DNA from 2 places in the Aerococcus sp. Group 2 genome. Region 2 is predicted to be linked to the other one. Evidence: predicted binding sites of a transcription regulator. Region 2 holds the regulator's gene; the other holds the start of a gene.
The links. The regulator HrcA, encoded in region 2, represses chaperone genes, less so after heat shock. The targets are predictions, from matches to a motif close to TTAGCACTCNNNNNNNNNGAGTGCTAA.
Positions count from the first base shown of each region.

Region 1: a site for HrcA is predicted at 2,122-2,148, ahead of JFU01_RS03910 (co-chaperone GroES). Genes of this name have one in related genera too.

Region 1 covers NZ_CAJHPA010000002.1:345,424-349,822, reverse strand. Annotated here, with positions in the region: gene JFU01_RS03920 (ABC-F family ATP-binding cassette domain-containing protein) at 1-960, opposite strand, end outside; gene JFU01_RS03915 (redox-sensing transcriptional repressor Rex) at 1,195-1,839, shown strand; gene JFU01_RS03910 (co-chaperone GroES) at 2,203-2,472, shown strand; gene groL (chaperonin GroEL) at 2,552-4,180, shown strand; gene JFU01_RS03900 (adenylosuccinate synthase) at 4,308-4,399, opposite strand, start outside.
Region 2 covers NZ_CAJHPA010000001.1:326,626-331,024, forward strand. Annotated here, with positions in the region: gene dnaK (molecular chaperone DnaK) at 1-1,327, opposite strand, end outside; gene grpE (nucleotide exchange factor GrpE) at 1,349-2,011, opposite strand; gene hrcA (heat-inducible transcriptional repressor HrcA) at 2,016-3,086, opposite strand; gene ribF (riboflavin biosynthesis protein RibF) at 3,395-4,351, opposite strand; gene truB (tRNA pseudouridine(55) synthase TruB) at 4,379-4,399, opposite strand, start outside.

The DNA.
Region 1 (4,399 bases), on a different contig from region 2:
GGTTAGAAATTGAATGTGGGGACTTTTTTCGTCTTGCTTAGGCTTTTCGATTTTGGGCATCTTTTCGAGTTGCTTACGCCGACTCTGGGCCATCTTGGTGGTTGAAGCCCGGACCAGGTTACGAGCCACATAGTCTTCTAACTTGGCGATTTTCTTTTGTTGTTTATCATAGGCCTTTTGCCAGCTTTCTAGGCGAACAGCCTTTTCTTTGAGGTAGAAGGAATAATTCCCCTTATAATATTCCATACTGTGTCCAGTCATTTCATAGGTTTCATTGGTGACATGGTCTAAGAAATAACGGTCGTGGCTGACGATCAAAAGGGCTCCAGGATAGGAAGGTAGGTAATTTTCTAGCCAGGTTAGGGTTTCAATGTCTAAGTGGTTGGTGGGTTCGTCGAGGATGAGAATATCGCGCTTTTCAAGGAGGACCTTGGCCAGGGCTAGTCGCGTTCGTTGACCACCAGATAATTGATTGATAGGTTTGTCGTAATCTGATTCGGGAAATTGAAAGCCGTGGAGGACCATGCGAATCTCGGAATCATAACCGTAAGCATTGCTTTGGTTGACTTCTTCTTGTAATTGATCATAGCGTTTGAGGGCCTCTTGGTAGCTTGCTTCATCCTGGGCATCGGCCAAGTCTTGAGCGGCTTGCTCGGCATGGTGGATGAGGGCGATGGATTCTTTAAAAACCGACCGCATTTCTTCATAAATTGTCCGTTGACTGTTTTCAATGGCGGCATGTTGGTCCATGTAGGCAATGGTCTTGCCCTTAGCCCGAGTGACTTGCCCTTGGTCAGGCTCTTCAATCCCTGCCAACATTTTGAGTAGGGTGGATTTGCCGGTACCGTTTCTACCGACTAGGGCAGTACGACTATTATCTTGGATGGTCATTTGGACATCTTGGAAAAGAATATCGGAGCCAAAACGTCGCATGAGTTTTGATCCTTGTAATACAATCATTGGATCCTTTCCTCCTAAATCGTTTATTATTGTCTTCACTAGTGTATCATATTTTATCGATAGATATTTTTTGGCTTTGTGAACTTTCCCTTAGAAAGGGGCGGAATTATTCACAAAGTTTTAAAATTAATGAAAATTAGCCAAAAAGATTTATGTGATTTTTCACAAAGTTCTTTCCATTTTATGATTTAGGTGATAAAATGTATTTGATATCTTGTGAAAAGGAGTGGAAACATGAAGGAAATTCCACGTGCAACGGCTAGGCGGTTACCGCTTTATTACCGTTACTTGCATAATTTTAAGAATATGGGTAAGACACGGATTTCTTCCAGTGAACTCAGTGAGGCGATCAAAGTGGACAGCGCCACTATTCGTCGGGATTTCTCACATTTTGGTGCCCTAGGGAAGCGTGGTTATGGCTATGATGTTGAAGCTCTATTGGACTTCTTTAGTCGCCAACTCTACCAAGACCGCCTCACCACAGTGGCTTTGATCGGGGTCGGTAATTTAGGGAACGCCTTATTAAATTATAACTTTAAACGGACCAATAATATCCGGATTGGGGCGGCCTTTGATATTAATCCTGAGATTGTAGGAACCGTCCATAGTGGGGTACCGGTTTACCCCATGAGTGAATTAAAGGAACGGATTCAAGAAATGGAAATTCTGATTGCTATTATGACCGTTCCGGAAAAGGTCGCCCAAGATACCGTGAGTGAATTAGGTGAAGCCGGTATTCAAGGCATCTTGAACTTTACGCCGGTGGTTTTAGATGTTCCTGAAGATATTCATGTCCAAAACGTCGATTTAGCCAATGAGCTGCAAACCTTGATTTACTATATTGGTAATCGAAATGGCAACAATAAAAAGAAAAATTAGTAGAACTAGCAGAAGTTAGCAGAAACCTGACAGAATGATCAGGTCTAACTTATGCCAGTCGCTTAGTAAAGCTCTCTTCAAGTGAGGGCTTTTTTCTTGTCATCAATAGTAAAAATCAAAGAATAAAGAGTTTAATCTAGCGTTATATTTTCTGGTTTCAAGCATAATATACTTTTTAAATGATATTTTATACTTTTAAAGTGATAAAAAGAAAAAAGGTCAAAAAAAGTCAACGAATTACTTGATTTATATCTGGAAATGTTTTACTATAAACATTGTAAGTTAGCAGTCGGAGATGATGAGTGCTAACAAATCGTTAAAAGTGTTATTAATTAGTATGTGAAATTTGGAGGGATATTTTAAATGTTAAAGCCGTTAAATGAACGTGTGATTATTCAAGTCCAAGAAGAGGAAGAAAAAACCGCTTCTGGCATCGTTTTACCATCTGCTGCTAAAGAAAAACCTCAAGTAGGTCAAGTGGTAGCCGTTGCTGATGCTACTGATGACTACACCCCTCAAGTTAAAGTGGGCGACCAAGTTATTTTTGAAAAATATGCAGTAAGCGAAATCCGCTATGAAGGGGAAGATTACCTCATCATTAAAGAAAAAGATTTAACTGCTGTAGTTGAATAATCATTGACTGAACTTCGACAATCAACAAAAAACATTGAATTCTCGATCATGCTTAGATTTAGAATAGGAGATAGATAGAATGGCCAAAGATATTAAATATTCAAGTGATGCAAGACAATCTTTAGTAGAAGGTATTGATAAATTAGCTAATACCGTGAAAGTGACCTTAGGACCTAAGGGACGTAACGTTGTCCTAGAACGTAGCTACGGGTCTCCATTAATCACCAATGACGGGGTGACCATTGCTAAAGACATTGAATTAGAAGATCACTTTGAAAATATGGGAGCTAAATTAGTTTCTGAAGTCGCTTCTAAGACCAATGATGTTGCTGGTGACGGGACAACTACCGCTACCATCCTAACTCAAGCCCTCGTCCATGAAGGTTTCAAAAACGTGACAGCAGGGGCAAATCCTGTGGGCATTCGTCGTGGGATGGATCAAGCTATCCGCAAGGCAGTAGAAGCCTTGAAAGAAATTTCTGTTCCAGTGAATGCTAAAGAATCCATTGCTAACGTTGCGGCAATTTCTTCCGGCGACCAAGAAGTAGGTCAATTAATTGCTGACGCTATGGAAAAAGTAGGCCAAGATGGTGTTATTACCATTGAAGAATCACAATCCATGGACACTGCCTTAGATGTTGTTGAAGGGATGCAATTTGACCGCGGTTACTTATCCCAATACTTTGTAACCGACAATGATAAGATGGAAGCTGTTCTCGATGATCCTTACATCCTTCTCACTGATAAGAAGATTTCTAATATTCAAGATATCCTTCCATTATTAGAACAAATCGTACAACAAGGTAAATCCCTATTATTAGTGGCTGACGATGTTGAAGGTGAAGCACTTCCTACTTTAGTCTTGAACAAGATTCGTGGGACATTCAATGTCGTTGCTGTGAAAGCGCCTGGCTTTGGTGACCGTCGTAAAGAACAATTAGAAGACTTAGCTGTTCTTACCGGTGGTACAGTCATTACTGAAGACTTAGGTCTTGAATTGAAAGACACCAGCATTGATCAATTAGGTCAAGCTGCCCGCGTAACCATTACTAAAGACGATACCACCATTGTTGAAGGTAAGGGTAACAAGGAACAATTGGAACAACGTGTGGCTCATATCAGAAAACAAATTGAAGAAACTACTTCTGACTATGACCGTGAAAAATTACAAGAACGTCTTGCTAAATTAGCTGGCGGGGTTGCCGTTGTTCGCGTGGGTGCAGCGACCGAATCTGAACAAAAAGAACGTAAATTACGTATCGAAGACGCTTTAAACGCTACTCGTGCTGCGGTTGAAGAAGGTATCGTAGCTGGTGGTGGTACTGCCTTCATGAATATCCAAGACAAGGTGAAAGAAGTCGTTGACTCCTTAGAAGGTGACGAACAAACTGGTGCAGATATTGTGGTTCGTGCCCTCGAAACCCCACTACGTCAAATCGCTGAAAATGCTGGTCTAGAAGGTTCTGTCATTGTAGAACACATTCACGATAAAGACCAAGGTGTTGGTTACAACGCTGCTAGTGGTGAATGGGTAGACATGATTTCTGATGGTGTGGTTGACCCAACCAAGGTGTCACGTTCTGCTTTACAAAATGCAGGCTCAGTAGCTGGTTTAATTTTAACTACTGAAGCAGTTGTTGCTGACCATCCAGAAGAAAATGCAGGAAATGATGCAGCTGCAGGAGCAGGCGCACCAGGTATGTATTAATCCAAAAACTGAATAGGATAAAGATTGAAAAGCGCTTGGGAATTTCCCAAGCGCTTTTTCACAAAAAAGTAAGCTCAGATTAAGGAGATTTTCCTCAGTCAGAGCTTACTTTTTCTCTTTATCGTTTTTACCAAATATTATCTAAGATTAGGGTTTGGGTTCGGTCAGGTCCCACTGACACTGTGGCAATGGGGGCCCCTACGATTTCACTGATGCGAC
Region 2 (4,399 bases):
TTTGAGGGACACCACGAGGAGCTGGATTAATATCAGTTAATTGGAAACGACCTAAAGTCTTATTGTCAGCAGCCATAGGACGTTCACCTTGTAAGACGTGGATATCTACAGCGGGTTGGTTATCTGCAGCCGTTGAAAAGACTTGGGATTTAGAGGTTGGGATAGTCGTGTTCCGATCAATTAATTTGGTGAAGACTCCACCCATGGTTTCAATACCTAAGGATAGTGGCGTAACGTCGAGTAAGACAACGTCTTTAACGTCACCAGTAATCACACCACCTTGAATAGCAGCACCCATAGCAACCACTTCATCAGGGTTAACACCACGGTGTGGGTCTTGGCCAGTTAATTCTTTAACATGGTCAACCACTGCAGGAATACGAGTAGAACCACCAACTAAAATCACTTGGTCAATATCTGACTTGGATAAATCAGCATCAGCTAAAGCTTGTTGAACGGGTTTAGTGGTCCGGTCAACTAAGTCATCAGTAAGTTCGTTGAATTTTGCCCGAGTTAAGGTTAATTCTAAGTGTAATGGGCCACTTTCCCCAGCAGAGATGAATGGTAGGCTGATTTGTGTAGAGGTAACTCCGGATAAATCCTTTTTCGCTTTTTCTGCAGCATCTTTTAGACGTTGCATAGCCATTTTGTCATTGGAAAGATCAATCCCATTATCCTTCTTAAATTCTTCAACTAAGTAATCCACAATGCGTTGGTCAAAGTCATCCCCACCTAATTTATTATCACCGGCAGTAGATAAAACTTCAAAGACTCCATCACCGAGTTCTAAGACAGAAACGTCAAAGGTCCCGCCACCTAGGTCAAAGACTAGGATTTGTTCGTCTTTATCATCTTTGTCTAAACCATAAGCTAAAGCAGCTGCAGTAGGTTCGTTAACAATACGTTCAACTTCTAAGCCGGCAATTTTACCAGCATCTTTGGTTGCTTGACGTTGGGCGTCATTAAAGTAAGCTGGAACAGTAATAACAGCTTTACTTACACTTTCTCCTAAGTAATCTTCAGCGTAGCCTTTTAGGTATTGTAAGATCATAGCAGAAATTTCTTCTGGGGTGTAATCTTTATCATTGACATGAACCTTGTAACCGGATTCCCCCATATGACGTTTAATCGAAGCAACTGTATTTGGGTTTGTCACCATTTGGCGTTTAGCGACTTCTCCTACTTGAATTTCGCCATCTTTAAAAGCTACTACAGAGGGTGAAGTACGATTGCCTTCTGGGTTAGTAATAATTACTGGTTCTCCACCTTCTAATACTGAAACGGCAGAGTTTGTAGTTCCTAAGTCAATTCCTATAATTTTACTCATTATTTATTATCTCCTTTTTTATTATTGTGCAACGACTACCATAGCTGGTCTTAAGACACGGTCTTTAATGACATAGCCTTTTTGATAGACTTCAACTATAGTATCTGATTCTTGACCATCATTGGCAGGAACAGATGAAACAGATTGGTGGAAGTTAGGATCGAATTTTTCGCCTTTAGGATCAATCGTTTTTATTTCTTCATCATTAAAGGCACTTTGAATACTTTCCAATACCATTTCAATGCCGCGTTTCATACTGCGACTCGCTTCATCATCTGCTTCAATAGTCAAGGCCCGTTCTAAGTTATCAACTGCACCTAAGAGTTTTTCAGCTAAATGTTGGGAACGGTACTTAGCAGCATCTTGTCTTTCCTTATTATTTCTTCTTTGAATATTCTTAATTTCTGCAGATAAGCGAAGAATTTGATCATTTTTTTCTTCAAGTTCTTTCTTTATACTTTGAAGTTCACTCTCTTTATCATTCTCATGGACTTCTTGATCTTCATCTGCGGTTTTATTTTTCTCATCATCAGCCAGGTTTTCTGACTCATTATCCTTATCGGCTTTAATATTTTGATTTTGTTTCAAATCTTGAGCCTTGTTTTTATCCTGGACTGACTTTTCATCTTCATGTATATTTTCTGGGTCAACATCCTGATTGTTCTTATCATGAACTTTGCTCATCTGTTTACCCCTCCTCTTTATCATTTTTATAATATGAATCGATATAGTGATTGAGCTGTAGTCTCACACCTTGAAATAGTTGAGCCATACGCAGGTAAGACATATTTTCTGGGCCGAGAATAGCCACAGAAATCGTTTGTTGATCATTATTACCACCAACAAAATTGGTAGCCATAATAGATAAATGATTGAGGCCATCAGCCTGCATGTCCTTACCTACCTTCACTTGAATCCCTTGATCACCCGGATCAATGAGTGTATCTAATAAGTTAGGATTAGCAAATAGACGATTTAAATTCTCTACCTGTTGATAAGCATCACTTTGATAGAGATGGTTATAAAGATTTGCCTTACCTTTAACAAAGACGCGTGAGGCATCCATTTTTTTAAGTAAATCTTCGATTATACTTCCTTCATAAAGTAAACGTCGAATTGATTCATCAAAATAGGACATATAGTTACTTTTAAGGCGTACAAGAACGCTAGGAAGACTTAAACCAATTAAATCACGGTTAATAATATTTGCCATATCCTCTAAAGCTTCCATAGATACACTGTCTGGCAAACGATAGATTTGCGTTTCCACTGTCCCTTCTTCTGTCACTAAGACAAGCATCACTTGCCGGCTAGTTACCGGTACAAAGCGAAAGCCAGCTAAGTGGTAATGGTAAGCGTCAGGTCCTAATGAAATCGCTACATAGTTAGTTAGCTCAGCTAAAAGTTCAGTTGAGCGATTGACAATTTCATCTAAAGCCAAGTAAGGTGATTGAAATATTTCACTCACCTTTTCATTTTCCGCTTCACTTAATCCACTATCGATAATTCCACCGTTCTTGGGAAGAATATAATTAATGTAGAAACGATAGCCGGCTTCAGTGGGCACTCTTCCGGAAGACGAGTGCATCTTTTTAATCAAATCAAGTTTTTCAAGTTTTGCCATATCATTTCTAATAGTTGCAGAACTTGCCTCAAGGCCAGTCAGTTTTAGAATCGATTTAGAGCCAATCGGTTCTTCACTTTGACTATAGGCGTCAATAATCGCTTTTAAAACAATAATTTGTCTTTTACTTAACATCTTATCACCTCTTTTAGCACTTGACAGCTCCTTCTGCTAACATATCTATATACTAACATGGTTAAGTGCATATGTCAATAAAAGTCAAACTGTTTTTCAAAGAATTTCCTAGTCATTCCGATTCCTATTTTGACCTTTAGCAAAACGATTTTATAGATAAAGTTAAAAGATAGCCCTTACTCAGTAATAACAGCTGGCAGTGATGACTTACTAGCGACTCAACCTTTACCTTGGATCGGTCTCTAGCCTCATACAAAAAATGACAAAATAAAAAAAGTTGGCAAAATTGACACCAACTTTTAGAGAATTTAATTTTGATAATTTTCATATTTTTGTAGACGACTCAGACAGTCACTTTTATCTTGATTCAACTGTTCCACCATAGCCTCTACACTAGAGAATTTCTTTTCACCCCGTAAATATTCGTACCAAAATACCAGCATTTCTTCTCCATAAATTTCTGACTCAAAATCAAACAAGTTAATTTCAATGGTCTTGTCATTATCATCACCAAAAGTGACATTATATCCAATGGAAGCCATCCCCCAGAATAGCTGATGGTTGATTTGACATTGAACCAAATAAACACCCACTTTGGGAATTAAAGTACTGGCCTGGGTATAGATATTAGCCGTTGGAAAGCCTAGAGTACGGCCTCGTTTAAAGCCGTTTATGACTAAACCACGGAAGAAATAAGGATAGCCCAGAGCCTGGTTCGCTTCTTCCAGTGATCCCTCAGTCAGCTCCTTGCGAATCTGTTTGGAAGCAATTTTATTATTATTTTCATTCAATACGGGGACCTCAATAATTTTAAAGCGATCTTCAGCATAGTCTGGCAAGTTTTTCATATTGGCTATGGCTTTAGCACCATAGGTATAATCAAAGCCCGCAACAACTACCTTAGCATTTAAGCCAACCAGATAATTATCAACGAAAGCTTTGGGACTTTGATTAGAAAAGGCACTGGTATAATCAACTAAGTAAACCCGGTCTACCCCAAAAGTCTCAAGTAAATGCATCTTTTCTTGATTTTGCGTCAGGTATTTCATTTGATTAGGGTGAAGGTCTTGATTAACAATTAAAGGTGAAATATTAAATGTCATCACTGCTAATGGAAGCTTGCGTTTGAAGGCTTCCTTCCTTGCAGCTTTAATCACTGCTTGATGGCCACGATGGACGCCATCAAAAAAACCCAAAGCTAAAACGATGCCCTCATTATTTTTAAGATTCTGGTCTATGGGATGATGAATGGTTATTACTTGCATAAGACACCTCATTGTTAAAGTCATCAGTTATATCAGCATTTTTAACGG